3 regions of the Mesorhizobium sp. ES1-6 genome follow, and region 3 is predicted to be linked to each of the others. Evidence: predicted binding sites of a transcription regulator. Region 3 holds the regulator's gene; each other region holds the start of a gene.
What was found. Region 3 encodes LexA, which represses DNA repair genes until DNA is damaged. Its sites were predicted from a motif close to TGTTCNNNNTGTGTTCNG; they were not measured.

Region 1: a site for LexA is predicted at 5,145-5,162, ahead of LB564_RS12535 (PA0069 family radical SAM protein). Genes of this name have one in related genera too.
Region 2: a site for LexA is predicted at 1,614-1,631, ahead of LB564_RS18795 (ATP-dependent helicase). Genes of this name have one in related genera too.

What each region holds. Positions count from the first base shown of each region.
Region 1 is NZ_JAIUGU010000004.1:87,760-94,671, reverse strand. Features, by position in the region: gene LB564_RS12565 (AtpZ/AtpI family protein) at 181-582, shown strand; gene LB564_RS12560 (F0F1 ATP synthase subunit A) at 668-1,426, shown strand; gene LB564_RS12555 (F0F1 ATP synthase subunit C) at 1,512-1,736, shown strand; gene LB564_RS12550 (F0F1 ATP synthase subunit B) at 1,799-2,398, shown strand; gene LB564_RS12545 (F0F1 ATP synthase subunit B) at 2,409-2,900, shown strand; gene LB564_RS12540 (ribonuclease HII) at 3,066-3,761, opposite strand; gene LB564_RS12535 (PA0069 family radical SAM protein) at 3,916-5,070, opposite strand; gene LB564_RS12530 (glycosyltransferase) at 5,221-5,733, shown strand; gene moaB (molybdenum cofactor biosynthesis protein B) at 5,997-6,551, opposite strand; gene LB564_RS12520 (4-(cytidine 5'-diphospho)-2-C-methyl-D-erythritol kinase) at 6,553-6,912, opposite strand, start outside.
Region 2 is NZ_JAIUGU010000007.1:111,220-118,131, forward strand. Features, by position in the region: gene LB564_RS18795 (ATP-dependent helicase) at 1-1,572, opposite strand, end outside; gene LB564_RS18800 (glucose/quinate/shikimate family membrane-bound PQQ-dependent dehydrogenase) at 1,835-4,150, shown strand; gene LB564_RS18805 (hypothetical protein) at 4,449-4,886, opposite strand; gene LB564_RS18810 (hypothetical protein) at 4,896-5,051, opposite strand; gene LB564_RS18815 (dienelactone hydrolase family protein) at 5,299-6,186, shown strand; gene LB564_RS18820 (response regulator) at 6,193-6,639, opposite strand; gene LB564_RS31650 (histidine kinase dimerization/phosphoacceptor domain -containing protein) at 6,636-6,912, opposite strand, start outside.
Region 3 is NZ_JAIUGU010000001.1:487,049-493,960, reverse strand. Features, by position in the region: gene gltA (citrate synthase) at 1-197, opposite strand, end outside; gene gltX (glutamate--tRNA ligase) at 381-1,805, opposite strand; gene LB564_RS02630 (ComEC/Rec2 family competence protein) at 1,909-4,374, shown strand; gene lexA (transcriptional repressor LexA) at 4,368-5,111, opposite strand; gene LB564_RS02620 (GntR family transcriptional regulator) at 5,497-6,270, opposite strand; gene LB564_RS02615 (ABC transporter substrate-binding protein) at 6,424-6,912, shown strand, end outside.

The sequences.
Region 1 (6,912 bases), on a different contig from region 3:
GTATTCCCCTGATCGCGGCGGGCACGATGTCGCACCTTTCTAATACATTGATTTCATTGCCTAAAATACACAAGGCGGAACTTCCGCCCGTGGCTTGACGGGCGCAAACCCTCTAACTATGTTGCCGGCGACTTTAGAAGCGGACGGACGGTGACGGTCTGCCCGGGCAGGGGGGTTGCGATGGCCGAGAAAAACAGGCCAGACGGAACCGGAGAAACCGGCCGCGGCAAGCAGCATGACGCCGAAATCCGCGACGACGATCTTGAGCGACGTCGGCGTGAACTTGGAGCATCGCTTGCGACAAGGCTGCCGAACCGGCTCGAGGGGAAAGACGACGCGAAACCAGTGACCGGATACGGTCAGGCACTCAAACTGTCCAGCGAGTTCATCGCCGGGGTGGTGGTCGGTGCCGCCATCGGCTGGATCATCGACCGTCTGGCGGGAACATCGCCATGGGGTCTGATCGTTTTCCTGCTGCTTGGTTTTGGCGCCGGCGTGCTCAATGTCATGCGTTCGGCAGGCGTTGTGGCGGAATTCGGACAAGGCGCGAAGCCGCGCCGTGACCGGGACGACAGCAAATGACCGCCCTTCTGGCGGCCTGTGAAAATAGCCGCCTTCCATGCGGCAATGACAATTTGGCCGTACGCGGCATAGACGGGGTTTGAACGTGGCAGCTGACAAGGTCGATCCGATCCACCAGTTCCATATCAACAAGCTGATACCGATCGAGATCGGCGGCTATGACTTGTCTTTCACCAATTCCGCGCTGTTCATGGTCGCCACCGTGGTTGTCGCAGCAGCGTTCCTGTTCCTGACGACGTCGAGCCGCAGCCTGGTCCCCGGCCGGCTGCAGTCGGTCTCTGAAATGGCCTATGAATTCGTCGGCAACATGCTGCGCGACGCCGCCGGCACGCAGGGCATGAAATTCTTCCCCTTCGTCTTCTCGCTGTTCATGTTCGTGCTGGTCGCCAATCTGCTCGGCCTGTTCCCCTATTTCTTCACCGTCACCAGCCACATCATCGTCACCTTCGGCCTTGCCGCCCTGGTGATCGGAACCGTGGTGGTCTACGGCTTCATGAAGCATGGTTTCGGCTTCCTGAAGCTGTTCGTGCCGCATGGCGTGCCGGTGTTCCTGCTGCCGCTGGTGGTGCTGATCGAAGTCATTTCCTTCGTGTCGCGCCCGGTCAGCCTCTCGGTTCGTCTGTTCGCCAACATGCTCGCTGGCCACATCACGCTCAAGGTGTTCTCCGGCTTCGTCGTCAGCCTCTCCGCGCTGGGCGCGGTCGGCGTGGCGGGTTCGATCCTGCCGCTGGCCATGGCGGTGGCGCTGACGGCGCTTGAATTGCTGGTCGCCTTCCTGCAGGCCTATGTCTTTGCCGTGCTGACCTGCATGTATCTCAACGACGCCCTGCATCCCGGGCATTGAGGCAAGAGTTTCGGCCCCAAGAGTTTCGGCCAATTGGCGCCGGATGGAATAACAACGGAATTTCAGATCCAAAGGAGTTGAACAAATGGACGCAGAAGCAGCAAAGTACATCGGCGCCGGCATTGCTTGCCTGGGCATGGGTGGCGCGGGCATTGGCCTGGGCAACATCTTCGGCAGCTACCTCTCGGGCGCGCTGCGCAACCCGTCGGCTGCTGACGGCCAGTTCGGCCGCCTGATCTTCGGCTTCGCCGTGACCGAAGCTCTGGGCATCTTCTCGCTTCTCATCGCGCTTCTGGCCCTGTTCGGCTGAGCATTGAGAAGATTGGACAGGCCGGCCGCGCGAGCGGCGGGCCTGATATCTGGGGATAGTCCATGTTCGTGACATCTGCCTTCGCGCAAGAGTCCGCGCCGTCAGCCGACACCAGCCACGCTGCGACCGGAGGCGACACGCATTCCGGCACCGGCGTGCCTGCGGAAGCGCACGGCACGTTTCCGCCATTCAATCCGGAGACGTTCCCGTCGCAGCTTCTGTGGCTGGCGATCACGTTCGGGCTGTTCTACCTCTTCCTGAAGCGGGTCGTGATGCCGCGCGTGGGCGGCATCATCGATGTCCGCAACGATCGCATCAGCCAGGATCTCGACCAGGCAGCCAAGTTGAAGGGCGAGGCGGACGCCGCCGTTGCCGCTTACGAGCAGGAACTGGCGGAAGCCAAGAAAAACGCCAATGCGATCGGCCAGCAGGCCAACGACGCGGCCAAGGCGGAAGCCGAGACCGTGCGCAAGAAGATCGAGGCCTCGCTCGACGAGAAGCTTGGCGAGGCCGAGGCACGCATTGCTTCCATCAAGGCCAACGCCATGAAGGAAGTCGGCAGCATCGCCGAGGACACCGCTTCGGCGATCGTCGAGGCACTGGTCGGCGGCAAGGCCAGCAAGGCCGAGATCGCGGCCGCGGTCAAATCCGTGGCCGGGTGAGGAGCGCATCATGGACGCTACATCTCTCGCAACGCTCTGGGCCACGGTTGCCCTGATCATCTTCCTGGCCATCGCCGTCTACATCAAGGTGCCCGGCATGATCGCCAAGGCGCTCGACGCCCGCGCCGCCAGGATCAGCAATGAGCTCGACGAGGCCCGGAAGCTGCGCGACGAAGCCCAGCAACTGCTTGGCCAGTACAAGAAGAAGCGCAAGGAAGCCGAGCAGGAGGCCGCCGACATTGTCGCGGCAGCCAAGCGCGAGGCTGAAATGCTGGCCGCCGAGGCGCACAAGAAGACCGAGGACTATGTCGCCAGGCGCACCGCGCTTGCCGAACAGAAGATCGGCCAGGCCGAGCGCGAAGCGATCGGCGAAGTGCGCGCCAGCGCCGTCGATATCGCTGTCGAGGCCGCCCGCGCGCTGCTCGCCGCCAAGGTCGACGCCAAGGCCGGAGCCGACCTGTTCAAGTCCGCGCTGCAGGATGTGAAGGCCAAGCTCAACTGAGCTGAGAGTATCAAGCAAATCAAAAGCCGCCCGGGAAACCTGGCGGCTTTTTTGTTTTGTGACGTATGAATTCGTCATCCTAGGGCGAAGTAAGGAGCGAAGCGACGCGCGCAGACCTTAGGATCCAGGCCGGGACTTACGAGCGTCGCAACGGTGGCCGTCGCCTCACTCCAGCTCGGCAAAACTCTCTTCTTCCGCTACCTCGACGCCACCCAGCCTGAACGGCGCGAACGAGACGCGGTGCAGCCGTGCCACCGGGCCATGCGCCTCGATCGCCGTGCGGTGCCGGGCCGTGGCGTAGCCCATATGGACTTCGAAACCGTAGCGGTCGTGGTGGCTGCCGCAGCCGCACATCATGCGGTCGCGCATCACCTTGGCGACGATCGAGGCGGCGGCGATCGACTGCGAGCGCTGGTCGCCCTTGATCAGCGCCCGGCCGTCGCACGGCAATCCCGGCGGCACGTCGCGACCGTCGGCAAGCGCGAGCTTCGGTCGAACCGACAGTCCGACCAAAGCCCGGCGCATGGCTTCCAGGCTGGCCTTCAGGATGTTGCTGCCGTCGATGCCCTCAGCGCTGATCGAGGCCATGGAAACAGCCTGCGCGGAGCCAAGAATGCGCAGGAACAGCGCTTCGCGCTGCAAATGGCTAAGCCGCTTGGAATCGTCGAGCCCTTCGGGAATGTTGGCCGGATCGAGCACCACTGCCGCCGCCACCACCGGCCCGGCCAACGGGCCTCGGCCGGCTTCGTCCATCCCCGCGACCGGCCACAGGCCATCGGCCATCGCCTTCGTCTCGAAGGAGAAATCGGGTTTCTCGACGATTTCGAAGAGAAGCGGAGAATCGGAACGCGTGCGAGCCATGTTGCGGCGAGGTTCGCATCGGCTCCGATTCTCCGCAAGTCCCTCCGGGTCGGGTGGGGCGCCGGACCGGGAGGGCACCGTCTGCAGGCCGGGGCAGGCCGGACGGGATTTTTTCGCCACGGCGGCAATCAAACGGCCGCGGCGGTATGATCGTTCAAAGCAGCATCAACTGCTCCTGATCCTTGCCGGCCGCGACGAACTGATCGGTCCGCAGCGTGCGCCGTTCGGCATTGAGGCCGAGCCGCTTGGCGGTGATCTCGAAGCGCCGGCCGATCTGCCAGGCATAGGGTCCGGCGCCCTTCATGCGCTTGCCCCACTCCGAATCGTAGTCCTTGCCGTCGCGCATCGAACGGATCAGCGACATGACGTGGCGATAGCGATCGGGATAGTGGCGCAGCAGCCAGTCCTTGAAGATCGGGCTGACCTCCAGCGGCAGGCGCAGCACGACATAGCCAGCCTCGCGCGCTCCGGCATGGTATGCCGAGTCGAGGATGCGTTCCATCTCCTGGTCGGTCAGGCCCGGAATGATCGGCGCCACCATCACCGAAGCCGGGATGCCGGCATCCGAAAGCTGCCTGATCGCCTCCAGCCGCTTGGTCGGCGTCGATGCGCGAGGCTCCATCGTCCTCGCCAGCATGCGGTCGAGCGTCGTCACCGACAGCGCCACCTTGGCCAACCCGCGCTCGGCCATGCGCGACAGAATGTCGATGTCGCGCACCACCAAGGCCGATTTGGTGACGATGCCGACCGGATGGCCGCGTGCCTCGAGCACTTCGAGGATCTCGCGCATGATCCGGTACTGCTTCTCGATCGGCTGGTAGGGATCGGTGTTGGTGCCGATGGCGATGGTACGCGGCTGGTAACCGTCCTTCGACAATTCCTTGTCGAGCAGGCGGGCCGCGTCCGGCTTGGCGAACAGCTTGGATTCGAAATCCAGGCCCGGCGACAGGCCCATGAACGAATGCGTCGGCCGCGCGAAGCAATAGACGCAACCGTGCTCGCAGCCGCGATAGGGGTTGATCGACCGGTCGAAGGAGATGTCGGGCGATTCGTTGCGGGTGATGATGGTGCGCGGCTTCTCGACTTGCACCTCGGTCTTGAACGGGGGCAGTTCCTCCAGCGAACTCCAGCCATCGTCGAAGACATGCCGGCTGACAGGTTCGAACCGGCCGGACGGATTGATGCCCGCCGACCGGCCGCGGTTGCGGTCCGGACGGACCCGCATCCCGCTCTGCTCGATCATCGCATTGGCCATCTCGGCTCGTCCTGCTCCGAAGGCTGCAATGTCGGCGCGCATGATCGGTTCCATCTTCGCCCGCTCCCAGGGACTGTCCGTGTTCTGTCGAATCGCTCTGCTCATGAAATTATTCCTATTTTACCGATGAGAACAAAGCAAGAACTTTCTATGGTGCGCCGCAAAAACTGGCGCCGGCCAACCCTTTCCGCTATTCGGCTAATCATGCTCAGTGTTCTCATCGAAACGCACAATGACGAGGAGGGCCTCGCCCGCACGCTGGCGACGCTGATCGGCGGCGCGGTCGAGGGCGTGGTGCGCGAGGTCGTGATCTGCGACACCGGCTCCACCGACCACACGCATCGTGTGGCCGAGCATGCCGGCTGCCACTATGTGGGGAGCGGCGGCATCGCCGCCGGCATTCGCCAGGCCAAGGGTGACTGGCTGCTGTTTCTCGAACCGGGTGCGAGGCTGGTGGAGGGTTGGATCGACGCGGTTGTCGCCCATACGGCCAGGCAGACAATGGCCGCGCGGTTCTCGCGAGCGCGGGGCAGCCGTCCGCCGTTCCTGGCCCGGGTCTTTTCGGCAAACCGTGCGCTCGCCGACGGACTGGTGATCAGCAAGCGGCAGGCGGCATCCCTGTCCAAGAATGCCGCCACCGCCGAGGCCTTGGCGCGCGGGCTGGCGACCAGGCGGCTCGACGCCGAGATCTGGGCGGCGCCGCCGAGGCAAAGGTGATTTTTTGCGACCGCTCTTTGGCAGGCGCGGACTTCGATTTGCGATGGATCCAGTTCGGTCGAAAATCGCAGGCGTATATTGCCGCAATGGCACCCGCGGTGTGCATGGTCCCAGTTTGCACGGCCATATCTGCCTTCTCGTGAACGGTAGGGATTGCCCACGAAAATACTGTCTCCGGCATCCGGTTTGGAATGGCCGTTCGAAAGCGCCGGCGCTGTTCTGCCTGGCGAACACGGCGTGAAGCCGGCACTTTGCCTCGGCTTTTACGACGTCGATTTCCCGCGCCGCAGATGCTCGTCCAGGCGCGGCATGATCTCGACGAAGTTGCAGGGCATGTGCCGGTAGTCGAGTTGTGTCTTCAAGATGCCGTCCCAGGCGTCCTTGCAGGCGCCGGGCGAGCCCGGCAGCACGAAGACGAAGGTGGCGTTGACGACGCCGCCGGTCGCGCGGCTCTGGATCGTCGAGGTGCCGATCTTGTCGTAGGAGATGCGGTGGAACACTTCCGAGAAGCCATCCATGCGCTTTTCGAAGATCGGCTCCAGCGCCTCGGGCGTCACATCGCGGCCGGTGAAACCGGTGCCGCCGGTGGTGATCACGACGTCGACGGCCTTGTCCCGCGACCACGCCAGCACCGTGTCGCGGATCTTTTCGCGGTCGTCGGTGACGATGTCGCGGGCAGCCAGGATGTGACCCGCCTCGGTGATGCGATCGGCCAGCGTCTGCCCGGATTTGTCGTCGGCGAGGCTGCGTGTATCGGAAACCGTCAGCACCGCGATGCGCACCGGAACGAAGGCACGGTTCTCGTCAACCCTGGCCATCTCACTCGGCCTCCGAGGCCATGCTGCGCGTTGCGGCGACGAACCAGTCGGGCTGGCGGGCGCGGATTTCGGCGGCCGCACGCTTGGCTACATTGCCGGTCTCGAACAGTCCGAAGCATGTCGCGCCCGATCCCGACATCCGCGAAAATCCCGATCCAGCCTTATCGAGCCAGGAAAGCGCCCTGCCTATGGCGGGCTGCATCGTAACAGCCGCCGGTTCGAGGTCGTTTCGGGTCACCTCCAGCCAGTTGCGCAGGCTATGAAAATCGATGCGGCGCGGCAGCGGCGGCAGAGGCTCATTGTCGCGACTGGAAATGGCCGCGAAGATTTCCGCTGTCGACACCGGCGTTCCCGGATTGAC
Region 2 (6,912 bases), on a different contig from region 3:
AGCGGCGCGCGGCTTCGGCTTCAACTCGTCGCTTTCGGCGAGGTTGGCGGCGGCCTCCAGCATCGGGATGCGCAGCGCGCGGGCCGTGTCGTGGATCTGGCGGATGGTCGCTTCGCCCAGCCCGCGCTTGGGCACATTGACGATGCGCTCGAAGGCGAGGTCGTCGGCGCCTTGCGCGACGACGCGGAAGAAGGCCATCGCGTCTCGGATTTCCATGCGCTCGTAGAAACGCGGGCCGCCGATGACGCGGTAGTTGAGGCCGAGCGTGGTAAAGCGCTCCTCGAAGGCGCGCATCTGGAAGGACGCGCGGACCAGGATCGCCATGTCGTTGAGATTGTGCTTCTGGCGCTGGTAGGCCTCGATGGTCTCGCCGATGGCACGGGCTTCCTCCTCCGAATCCCAGGCGGCGTGGACATTGACCTTGCCGTCCTCGGGGTCGTTGCGGTCGGTGAACAACGTCTTGCCGAAGCGGCCCTCATTATGGGCGATGAGGTGGGAGGCGGCGCCCAGTATGTGCGCGGTCGAGCGGTAGTTGCGCTCGAGCCGGATGATGGTGGCGCCGGGAAAATCCTTGTCGAAGCGCAGGATATTGTCGACCTCCGCGCCGCGCCAGCCATAGATCGACTGATCGTCGTCGCCGACGCAGCAGATATTAACGGCGGACCTGTCGCGCGAGGCGCCCCCTTCTGTCCTGCCGGACATCTCCCCCACTTGCGGGGAGATTGGCTTGCCTTCGGGCCTTTGCGCCAGCAGGCGCAGCCACATGTATTGGGCGGTGTTGGTGTCCTGGTATTCGTCGACGAGGATGTATTTGAAGCGCCGGTGGTAGTCCTTCAGCACGTCGGGATTGGCGCGGAAGATGCGGATCGGGTGGCAGAGCAGGTCGCCGAAATCGCAGGCGTTGAGGGTCTGCAGCCGCTCCTGATAGGCTTTGTAGAGCTCGCGGCCCTTGCCGTTGGCGAAGCTGCGCGCATCGCCCTCGGCGATGTCGGCCGGGCCCTGGCCCTTGTTCTTCCAGCCGTCGATCATCTGGGCGAACTGTTTTGCCGGCCAGCGCTTGTCGTCCAGGCCCTCGGCCTGGATGAGCTGCTTGATCAGCCGCACGACGTCGTCGGTGTCCAAAATGGTGAAGTCGGAGCGCAGCCCGGCAAGCTCGGCATGCCTGCGCAGAAGCTTCACGCCGATGGAGTGGAAGGTGCCGAGCCAGGGCATGCCCTCGACATTGCCTTCGCCGATCAGGATGCCGATGCGCTGCTTCATCTCGCGCGCGGCCTTGTTGGTGAAGGTCACCGCCAGGATCTGCGAGGGGAAGGCCCTTCCGGTCGCCAGGATGTGGGCGATGCGGGTGGTCAGCACACGGGTCTTGCCGGTGCCGGCGCCGGCCAGCACCAGAACCGGACCTTCGGTGGTTTCCACCGCCAGCCGCTGCTCGGGGTTCAGCCCCTTCAAATAGTCGGGCGCGTTGGTCTGGCCACCGCGGGCAGCCATGGCGCGCGCGGCAATGCCCGACGGGGCCGTGGGCCGCGCATCGGGTTCGTCGAAAAAGGGCATGTCTTCGGAAAAGCCGGACATCTTCCCCCGAATGTAGTGATTCGGGAGGGAAAGACCAGAACTGTCTACGTTTTGTTCCGGTAAAGTGCCTGATACGGCCACTCGGGCCCTATGGCGGCCGGGGTCGTGAACCGACCTCGGGCGGAACGAGGTAGCCGCTGGAGGCCGATGACCCGGTGCTTGACAGGCGCGGCCGCCGGGAGAAAGCTGCGGACGGGCAGGAACGGTGCGCCGGGTTGCCCAGGGCCGCCACCATGCGCGCAACAGTCGAAGGAGTATCATCTTGGCTGTCACCATCACCTCCCTCATCCTCTTCCTCATCGGCCTGGTGCTCGGCGCCGGCGGCATCTGGTTGGCTTCGCTGGGGGGCAGTTGGTATTACATCATCGTCGGCCTTGCCTTCCTGGTCGCCGCCTGGCTGCTCTACCGCCGCCGTTCCACCGCGCTCTGGCTCTACGCGGCGATCGTGCTCGGCACGCTGGCCTGGGCGGTCTGGGAAACCGGTTTCGACTGGTGGGAACTCGGCCCGCGCGGCGGCATCATCGTGCTGGTGGCGCTGTGGCTGCTGACGCCGTGGGCGCGGCGCGGCCTTGCCGGTCCGGACGGTCGCGCGCCGCTGATCCTGGCCGTGCTGGCATCGCTGGCGGTGGCCGGCTATTCGATGACCACGGACCCGAAGGATATCGCCGGCGCGCTCGACACCGACAAGGTGATCCCAAACGCCAATCTCGGCGGCGACGTGCCGGCGGGCGAATGGCACTTCTATGGCCGCACCCAGTTCGGCCAGCGCTATTCGCCGCTCGACCAGATCACGACCGACAATGTCGCCAACCTGCAGCCGGCCTGGACCTATCGCACCGGCGACGTGAAGGGACCGGACGATATCGGCGAGACCACCTACCAGGTGACGCCGCTCAAGATCGGCGACACGCTCTACATCTGCACGCCGCACAATTTCGCCATCGCGATCGATGCGGCGACCGGCAAGGAGAAGTGGCGCTACGACCCCAAGATCAAGCTCGACAAGGACCGCCAGCACCAGACCTGCCGCGGCGTGTCCTATTATGCCGATGCGTCCGGCGCCGCCGGCCAGCCCTGCGCGACGCGGGTCTACCTGCCGACCTCGGACGCGCGGCTGATCGCGCTCGACGCCGCCAACGGGCAGGTTTGCCCGGCCTTTGCCGAGGGCGGCACGCTCAATCTGCTGACCAACATGCCGTATCCGAAGTCGGGCTATTACTACTCGACCTCGGCGCCGCTGATCGCGGGCGGCAAGATCATCGTCGGCGGCGCGGTCAACGACAATTATTCGACGCAGGAGCCGTCCGGCGTCATCCGCGCCTATGATGCGAGCACCGGCAAGCTGCTGTGGAACTGGGACTCCGGCAATCCGGACCAGACGACGCCGCTGGCCGCCGGCCAGACCTACACCGCCAACTCACCCAACATGTGGTCGACGCCGAGCGCCGACGAGAAGCTCGGCCTGCTCTACGTGCCGCTCGGCAACCAGACGCCGGACCAGCTCGGCATGGGCCGCAGCGCCAATGTCGAGAAATTCTCCTCCTCGATCACCGCGCTCGACCTTAACACCGGGCAGTTGAAATGGGTGCGCCAGACCGTGCACCATGACCTCTGGGACATGGACGTGCCGGCGCAGCCCAGCCTGGTCGACATCACCAAGGCCGACGGCACCGTGGTGCCTGCCCTTGTTGGGCCGACCAAGCAGGGCGACCTCTATGTGCTCGACCGGCGCACCGGCGAGCCGGTCATCCCTGTGAAGGAAGTGCCGGCGCCGGGCGGCGCCATCGAAGGCGACCACACATCGCCGACGCAGCCGGTCTCCGATCTTACCTTCATGCCGAAGCCGCTGACCGGCGCCGACATGTGGGGCATCACCATGTTCGACCAGCTGGCCTGCCGTATCGAATTCCAGGGTTTGCGCTACGAGGGCCGCTACACGCCGCCTTCCGTACAGGGCTCGCTGATCTATCCCGGCAATTTCGGCACCTTCAACTGGGGCGGGGTGGCGGTCGATCCGGTGCGGCAGGTGATGTTCGGCATGCCGACCTACCTGGCATTCAAGTCCCAGCTCATTCCGCGCGATCAGGTGCCGCCGCCGGATGGGGGGCGCGGCAGCGAGCAGGGGTTGAACCGCAATGAAGGCGCGCCCTATGCGGTGGTGATGGGGCCGTTCCTGTCACCGCTCGGCATCCCCTGCCAGGCGCCGCCCTGGGGCTATGTCGCCGGCGCCGATCTCAGGACAGGACAGATCGCCTACAAGCACCGCAACGGCACCATCTACGACATGACGCCTTTGCCGCTGCCGCTGAAGGTCGGGGTGCCCGGCATCGGCGGTCCGATGATCACCGCCGGCGGCGTCGCTTTCCTCGGTGCCGCCGTTGACGATTATCTGCGCGCCTATGATTTGACGTCGGGCAAACAGCTCTGGCGGGCCAGGTTGCCGGCGGGAGGGCAATCGACGCCGATGACCTATACGGTCGCCGACGGGCGCCAGTTCGTGGTCATCGTTGCCGGCGGCCACGGCTCGGTCGGCACCAAGCCGGGCGATTATGTGATGGCCTACGCGCTGCCTAAGTAGGGAAGGGGGATCTGGGAGGGTGGTGGTCTGGCAGCTATGCAATTTTTCCGGCAACGTCGGCGCCGCCCCTCATCTGCCTGCCGGCATCTTCTCCCCGTATAGTGACGGGGAGAAGGAGCAGTGTCAGCCTTGGCGCCCTTCCTGCACATTGACACTGGCTAACCATTGAAGGCGGCGTCCTTCTCCCCGTCACTATACGGGGAGAAGTGCCCGGCAGGGCGATGAGGGGCGGCGCCGACCATGGCCAGTAAAACGTCGCATGCCGAGCGGCCCTGACACTTCGATCGGCTCTCCCGCCTCAGCCGAGCCCGAGATGGCTCTTCAGGCTCGGCACCGAGCCCAGCACCTGGTTGGTCAAATCGGGGCCGGCGGCCGCCTCGGCCTGCTGGACGAGCGTCTCGCCGGCCTTCTGGATCTGCGCCATGTCGAGGCCGGAGGCCTTGAGCGCGGCGAGGCCATTGATCAGCGCGCCCGCCTTCTCGCCGAGCACGCCGCCAAGCGCGCCCTGCAGCGAGGACAGGAAGCCGCCACCGCCGCCTGCCGGGGCGGCGGCCATGACGTCATATTTCTGCGCCAGCACGTCGGCGCCCGGAATCTTGGCGAAGAAGGAGGAGGCGCTGGTGCCTTCCGCCTCGTGCTCGAGCACCGAGAAAATGGTGCCGACGACTTTTTCGGTCGTTGCCTGATCGATACCGGCCCTCTGCGAGACGGTGTTCACGATGTCCTGTACGTCCATGACTTCACCTCACCCCTGGGTTTTCGTGGTTGCCGGATGGCGCTCGCGGCTGCGAACCCTGACCATGGATTTTTTCCCGGCGGCGGCGATGCTCGCGCGCAGGGACAGAATGGCAGCGACGGCCACCACGAAGGCGGTTGCCAGGATCGGTGAGGGCATCGTCATCGCTTTCGCTCCTTCAGGACCGTGGCCGCCGGATGGGGCGGCTGGTCGATCAGTTTCCCCCACTATTGTGGCAGCGCCATCAAGATTTGTCACCGATGACAGAAACGTGATGATCCACGGACCGTGGCGGATAGCGACTTAAGGCGTCACCGAGCCGTGACTGGACGGTGCGAGGCTCGCCCCTATCTTGCCAATGGCCCAGACACCGAACCGAAGCCGAGACAGCGAGATCGAGGAAGAAAACCCCATGCCTGACCCCACCACCAAGACCGTCATCACCCAGGCGATGATCGATGCCTATGACGAATACACGCATCTGACGCTGGATCGCCGCCGCTTCATGGAGCAACTGACCAGGCTTGCCGGATCGGGTGCGGCCGCCGCCGCGATCGCGCCGATGCTGGCGGCGAATTCGGCCCAGGCGGCGATCGTGGCCGAAACCGATGCCCGCGTGAAGGGCGAGGACATCACCTATCCCGGCAGCGACGGCGAGATGAAAGGCTATCTGGTCAAGCCGGCGAACCAGGCCGGCAAGCTCGGCACCGTCATCGTCATCCATGAAAACAGGGGGCTCAACCCGCATATCCGCGACGTCGCCCGGCGCGTGGCGTTGGAGGGGTTCGTGGCGTTGGCGCCCGATTTCCTGTCGCCGCTCGGCGGCACGCCCACCGACGAGGACAAGGCGCGCGATATGTTCACAAAGCTCGACCCGGCACGGACCGTGGCCAACGGCGTGGCGACGGTTGCCTTCCTGAAGGCCGACAAGGACGGCAACGGCAAGGTCGGTGCCGTCGGCTTCTGCTGGGGCGGCGGCACCGCCAACATGCTGGCCGTCAACGCGCCAGACCTTGCCGCCAGCGTCGCCTATTACGGAATGCAGCCCAAGGCCGCCGACGCGTCAAGGATCAAGGCCGCGCTGCTGTTGCACTATGCCGGCCTGGACGAGCGCACCAATGCCGGCATCGACGCCTTCAAGAAAGAGCTCGACGCCGCGCATGTCGAATACACGGTCTATGTCTATGAAGGCGCCAACCATGCCTTCAACAACGACACTTCGGCCGCCCGTTATGACAAGAAAGCGGCCGATCTCGCCTGGGGCAGGACAATCGCTTTCCTCAAGCAGAAGCTGGCTTGACCGCCGTCAGCGTCCCGGCGCCCAGACAGTCTCGAAGGCGGGCGACAAGGTGAAGCCCGCCGGACGTTCCGATGTCGGCGGCGGACGCCGCACGCCTTCCTGCAGATAACGCAAGGCGGAGGTCACCCCATTCGTCGTGTAGGGTTTGGCAATGACCCCGATCGCGCCGGCGAAATGATCGGGAATACGCTTCGGGTTGGCGGTCATGAACACGACCATCGAGTTCTTCCTGTCGCCGATATATTCGGCGACGTCGATGCCGGTCGGGCCGTCGGTGAGGTGGATGTCGACAAAGGCGATATCGGCCCGCGTGGAATCGATCATGGCCCTTGCTTCGGCGAGCGATGTCGCCCAGCCCACGACGCTGTGGCCGGCGTTCTCGACCAGGCTTTCCAGTTCCATGGCCAGCAGCGCCTCGTCCTCGACGATCAGGATCTTGAGTGAGTCGGTCATGACAGGTTCCCCTTATGCTGTGGTCCATTGGGCATCGAAATGACAACGCGGGTGCCGGGACCGGCATCGCGCCATTCGATGTCGGCACGCAATTGGCGGGCAAGCGACTTGATCAGCCGCATGCCGAAGGAGGCGTCGCCATTGGCGCCAGCCATCCCGACGCCGTCATCCGAGACCTCGATGTTCAAATGGCCGTCCGGCTGGCTCATCTTGATGCCGATGCTGCCCGATTTCGTGCCGTCGGGCCTTTCCTTGAAGGCATGCTTGAGCGCG
Region 3 (6,912 bases):
GATTCGCAGCTCGCGGTCGAGGTGAAGCCGGGATCATAGGTGAAGGCGCCGGTGGTGCTGTAGAGCGAGGCGATGTCGATGACGTCGGGCCCGACCGAGCCGCTTCGCACCTTGAACTCGTGGGTCTTGCCGGCGAATTCCAGCGTTGCCGTGGCCTCCTGGCCGCCCACATCCAGTTTTTTCGCAGCTTCGGTCATTGCAAACTCCTTCTTGTTTCCTCATGCCGGCAAAGGCAAATTCCGCAGAGCGACACGTCGAAATCACCGCAATGCGCTTATTCGCCACCGCATTCTAGGAGGTGCGTGCCAGATTGGGCCAAGGCCTAATGTTGCACTGCGAAACCCGCCTTTCAATGCCAATCTTCTTGGGCCAGTTTGCTCCTAATCGATTTGATCCGCTATGCGCGCCAGGCTTTCCTCGCGCCCCAGCACGGCCAGCACGTCGAACACACCGGGCGAGGTGCTTTTGCCGGTCAAGGCGGCGCGCAGCGGCTGGGCCACGGCGCCAAGCTTGTAGCCGCCAGCCAGCGCATAGTCGCGGATCGCGGCCTCGGCCGTGGCCGCCGTCCAGTCGCCCGCCAGCGACTTCAAAGCTTCGTGAGCGCCACGCAATATCTTGCGGGCATCGTCGTTGAGCAGCAGTGCCGCCTTGTCGTCGATCGGCAGCGGCCGCGCGGCAAACAGGAAGGCGGCGCCATCGACGAGCTCGACCAGCGTCTTAGCGCGCTCCTTCAGCCCCGGAAGTGCCGCCAGCAACTGCGCCTTGTTCTTCTCGTCGAGGCGCGCCGCCATCGCCGGGCCGCCCTCCAGATAGGGCAAGGTGGCGATGAAAATGTCGAACAGTTCGGAATCGGCCATGCGGCGCATATGGACGCCGTTCAGCGCCTCGAGCTTGGCGAAATCGAATCGCGCCGCGCCCTTGTTGACGTCGCCGATGTCGAACCAGGAGATCATGTCCTTGATCGACATGATCTCGTCGTCGCCATGGCTCCAGCCCAGGCGCGCCAGGTAGTTGAGCAGCGCCTCCGGCAGGTAGCCCATGGCGCGATAGGCCTCGACACCGAGCGCGCCGTGCCGTTTAGACAGCTTGGCGCCATCGGCACCATGGATCAGCGGGATGTGCGACATCGACGGCACGTCCCAGCCCATGGCGTTGTAGATCACGCTCTGGCGGGCGGCGTTGGTCAGGTGGTCGTCGCCACGGATGATGTGGGTGACGCCCATGTCGTGATCGTCGACGACAACGGCATGCATGTAGGTCGGGTTGCCGTCCGACCGAAGGATGATGAAATCGTCGAGATCCTTGTTGGGAAAGCGCACCTCGCCCTGGACCCGGTCCTGCACCACCGTCTCGCCCTCGGTCGGCGCCTTGATGCGAATGGCGCCCTTGACGCCGACGGGTGCCTCCGACGGATCGCGGTCACGCCAGTGGCCGTTGTAGCGCGGCGGCAGGCCCTTGGCCCGCGCGGCCTCACGCATCGCCTCGAGTTCGGCTGGTGTCTCGTAGCTGTAATAGGCCTTGCCCAGGCGCACCAGTTCCTCGGCCACCTCGCGGTGGCGTGGCGCGCGCTCGAACTGGGAGACCGCATCCCCGTCCCACGACAGGCCGAGCCAAGTCAGCCCGTCGAGAATGGCCGCGGTGGCTGCATCCGTGGAGCGTTCGCGATCGGTGTCCTCGATGCGTAGCAGCATCGTGCCGCCGGTGTGCTTGGCATAGAGCCAGTTGAACAGCGCCGTGCGCGCGCCGCCAATGTGCAGATAGCCGGTCGGCGAGGGGGCAAAACGGGTGATGACCTTGTCGGACATGGAACTCTCGGAAAACGTCTGAAGCGGGGTGCGGCGTGCGCGGACTTTCGCGCGTCGCGCGTTCATGTAGCATAGGGCGTCGAGGGTGCAAGGGGCAGACCCGATGGCTGGACGGAGCCGGGGCTCGGAACAGGGCGAGGACGCCATTGTCGGCGTCAGCGAACGATCCCTGTTTGCCAATCCCGCGCTCGCACCATCGGCGCCGGCGGCACCGCCTGTATCGCGCCCTGGCGAGCAGTCCTTGCCCGAGGGCATCAACGCGCCGGTCACCGTGTCCAGAACCGGTGCGATCGCTCGCTTGCGACGTCATCTCGGCCGCCTTTCATGGCCGCAAATACAGGCGGGCGTGGCTTCGGCGGCCACGCTGGAGCTCGATCGCGGCATCGCATTCCTGTTGGTGCCGGTGTTCCTGGCCACGGGCGTCATCGTCTATTTCTCGATGGCGGCCGAACCTGGGTTCGTCCAGCCCATCGCCGCCGTCGTGCTGATGGCTCTCTGTGCGGTCGCCTCGCGATCCTGGCCCAGGACCCATCTATGTCTGATGGCCGCGCTGCTCTGCGCCCTTGGCGTGCTCGCCGCCAAGGTCGAGACGTGGCGGGCGGGGACGCCGATGCTTGGCTCTGAAATCGCCACGCAGGTGACCGGCCGAGTGGTGTCGCTCGACTATATGGAGACCGGACGTATCCGGTTGACCATCGACGTGACGTCGACCGCCCGGCCGAAATTGCGCTATGCACCGGAACGGGTTCGCATTTCCGCCGCCAAGATACCGGCCGGCGTGAAGGCCGGTTCGCTGGTGAGCGGCTACGCCAGGCTGTTGCCGCCGACCGGTCCGGTGCGCCCGGACAGTTATGATTACTCCTTCGACAGCTATTTCGCTGGGATCGGCGGCAGCGGCTTCTTCATGGGAACGCCAAGGATCGTTCCCGACGACGACGAGGCGCCGCTGTGGTCCCGCCTTGCCTCGTCGGTCGAAAATACCAGGCAGGACATCGCTGACCACATCAGAGCCAGTGTCGGTGGCGCCGAGGGTGAGATCGCGGCGGCGCTGATGGTCGGGGTGCGCGCGGGCATTCCTGATGAAATCAACGAAGCCATGCGGCGGACAGGCATCTATCACATCATTTCCATTTCCGGACTGCACATGGCGCTGGTCGCGGGCACCATGATGATGCTGATGCGCGGCGTATTCGCGCTGTTTCCGGATTTTTCCTCACGCCGCCCGGTCAAGAAGTACGCCGCCGCCGCCGCGCTTTTCTCGATCGCGGCCTATCTCGTCATCTCGGGTGTCGTCGTCGCCGCCGAGCGCAGCTTCATCATGCTGGCCGTGATGTTGATCGCCGTTCTGTTCGACCGGGCGGCGCTGACAATGCGCAACCTGGCAATCTCGGCCATTGCCGTCATCGCGGTGTCCCCGCACGAGGTCGTGGGTCCGAGTTTCCAGATGTCTTTCGCGGCGACCGCGGCGCTGGTCGGCGCTTATGCGGGCTGGGCGGATCACCATGCGGGAAAGACGAGGCCACCGGCGCCAAAGCGATCCCTGGCTGGGTTCCTGACGCGAAAACTCCTTTTGGGGGCAGGCGGACTGGCCATGACGTCCATCATCGCCGGCAGCGCCACGGCGCTGTTTGCGATCTGGCATTTCCAGCGGGTGTCGCCGCTCAGCCTGTTCGCCAATCTGGCCGTCATGCCGATCGTGTCGGTCGTGATGTTCCTGGCCGTCGCCAGTGCGTTGCTGATGCCGTTCGGACTGGATTGGCCGGCTCTTTACCTCATGGGCAAAGGCCTGACGGCGATGATTGCCGTATCGGCGTGGATATCGGAGCGCTCGCCAATCGATGGTGTCGGGTTGATTTCGCGGCAATCCGTGCTGCTGGTGACCGTCGCATTGGTCATCGCGACGATGGCGACGACCCGGCTGCGGCTCGCGGCACTGCCATTCGCGCTTGCCAGCTTGTTGACTGTGTCGGATACGCGCACCCCCGATGTGCTGATCTCGGAAGATGCGCGGCTGGTCGCGCTGCCGATCGGCGGCGGCGAACTCGCGGTCAACCGGGCTCGCCCGAACGAATTCACCGTCGACAACTGGAAACGCGCGCTCACATCCGAAGCCATCGTCGTACCGGAGATGTTCGACAAGGCAGGTGGGCAATTCGCCATCGCCGATGCGGTAAACCTGCCGGCGGGAGCGCCGTTCTATTGCACCGAAGGCGTCTGTATCGCTCGACACCCGTCCGGTGCGATCATAGCGCATGTCGAAGACCGCAAGGACACCTGGAAGGCCTGCGCGTTCGCCGACCTCATCGTCGTCAATGACGCGACCGCCTACGATGCCTGCCACAATCCGCTGGTTCTCGTCGTCACCAAACGGCAGCTCGCCCGCAAGGGAAGTGCCGCGGTCTTCTTCGATCCTCGGTCGGCCACGACCCCGGCCAAGATCGAATTCGCCGTCGACCAACCATACCGGCCCTGGCATGAGCAACGAAAATTCTCACGCGAGGCGAGGGGACTGCCGCCCTATAAAAAGCCCGACAAGCCCGACAAGCCCGATGGCAAACAGGCTCAGTAGCGCCTGATCAAGCCGACCAGCCTGCCTTGCACCTTGACCCTGTCCGGCCCGAAAATGCGGGTTTCATAGGCCGGATTGGCGGCTTCGAGGGCGATCGAGGCGCCTTTGCGGCGGAACCGCTTCAGCGTCGCTTCCTCCTCGTCGACCAGCGCCACGATGATTTCGCCTGGGCTTGCCGTATCGGCATTGCGGATGATGACCGTGTCGCCGTCGAAGATGCCGGCCTCGATCATCGAGTCGCCCTTGACTTCCAGCGCATAGTGCTCGCCGCCCATGATCATATCCGGCGGCACCGAGATCGTATGCGTCTGATGCTGGATGGCGTCGATCGGCACACCGGCGGCGATACGGCCCATGACCGGGATGGACACGGCTGAAACCGCATCGTCGTCATTGCCGGCCGCGGGCAGTCGCGAAGGTGCGGCCGCCGGCTTGATCTGGCGACCGAGATTGTTTTGACCCAGGCTGCCCTGGATGACGCTTGGCGAGAATTTCTTTGCCGCGTTGAGGCCGGGCGCGATCGAATCCGGCAGCCGCAGCACTTCCAGCGCACGCGCCCGATTGGGTAGCCGCCGGATAAAGCCGCGTTCCTCCAGCGCCGTGATCAGGCGATGGATCCCCGATTTGGAGGCAAGATCGAGCGCTTCTTTCATCTCGTCGAAGGACGGCGGTATGCCGCTTTCCTTGAGGCGTTCGTGGATGAACATCAGCAGTTCATGTTGCTTGCGTGTCAGCATGGCGCGGCCCCCAAGGCATTGAACAACGGTCTGATTCAGAATCGAAAAACAAACCCAGAACAAACACTATCTGTTCCAGTTGTGTTCTGCAACCGTTTAAAGTTTAGTGAATTTGTTAAGGCGTCAGAAGCTTTTGGCTCGCGACTGCGGCCGGCAGACGACCTTTCGTTTCCGCATGGGCCTTGAAATCGTTATGGTTAATGGCTTGCGGCCTAACCCTGAAGGAGGCTTGGCGCCAGCCCTTTCGAAGGATCCAGGTAAGAGGCTCCAGCAAGTGTTCGTGCCATCTCCGGCGGAACGAAACGAAATCAAAACGCCAACGGCCGGCAAGCCGCTCACGGGCGGCCTTTATTCCTGAAGCGTCGGCCGGTGCACGGGCCCGACATCATCCGGCGACAGCCTTCAAGCTGCCGGCGCGGGCGGCGTATTTGGTCGCGCTACTGTCTTCGCTGTGGACATAGACATGCAGCGTGTAGCCGATATGGGCCGTCATCAGCGCCTTGGCCCGTTCGACGTCACGATCGAGTGCCGCTTCCATGATCGCGGTGTGATGCTCGATGGCAATCGCTTCGCGCAATGCCTCCATCGCCTCCTCATAGCCATCCTTGAGGCCAGCCGCGGCCCGTAATGTCGGCGCCAGGCCAAGAAAGCGATGATGCCGGCGTAGCTGATCCGAGATTGTCGAGCGGAAACGCATCAGCCAGTTGCATGTGGCGGCGCTCAGCAGCGCCGCATGGAAAGCCTCGTGGTTCTCGTCCCATTTGTCGACGGCCGCATCCGAGGGATCGTCGACCGCGGTCTTGCAACGGGAGAGCCGGTAGTGGGCGGTGACAACGGCATCCTCCCATTCCTTGCCGCCTTTCTCCATCGATTCGAGGAACAAGGGGATCTCGACCACCATCCTGGCGCGCGCCAGATCCTCCAGTTCGGCCCGCGATACGGGAGCGACTGTAAAACCACGGTTGCTGATGGCGGTGACAAGGCGTTCGGCCTCGAGCCGCGACAAGGCTTCGCGCAACGGCGTCCAGCCGACGCCATAGGTGCCGCGCAACGCGCTCAGCTTGAGGGGCGCGCCGGGCATGAGGCGCGTGGTCAGGATATCCCGACGCAACAGCTGATAGGCTGCCTCCGTTTTCGTGGAGTTCGTCTCATCCTGCATCGCGGTCCATCCGTCGTCCGGCAAAGAGAAATTATATATGATGTCCGACCGTGGCAAGAATTATATATAATGTTTGACAGGGGACGGCCGACTGACCATGATCGTTGCAGTAGCCGCGCTGCAAGCGGCGCTGATCAAATCTGGGAGGACATGATGTTGAAGTCGAAATCCGCTTGGGTGTCGGGTTTGTTCCTGGCTGGCGCGTTGATGGTGAGCGCCGGCAGTGCCGCCGCCGATCAGATCCGCATCGGCATTGCCAATTTCGGAGAACATCCGCAGCTCAACGCCGCCATAGCCGGCTTCAAGAAGGCGCTGACGGACAACGGCTTCGTCGAAGGCAAGGACGTCGTTTATACGGAGAGCCATACCAATTTCGATGCATCGCTGGTGCCGCAGATGATCGCCAAGCTGCAGGCCGAGCAGCCCAAGCTGATCTACACCATCACCACGCCGGTTTCGCAGATCGCCAAGAAGGCGCTCGCCGGTTCCGGCATTCCGATCGTCTTTTCCGCGGTCACCGATCCGGTGGCGGCCAAGCTGGTGCCCTCATGGGACGCCGGAGACGAAGGCATGACCGGCGCCAGCGATCTGCAGGACGTCGCCGCGGTGATGGCCTTCACCAAGAAGTTGCTGCCCAACGCC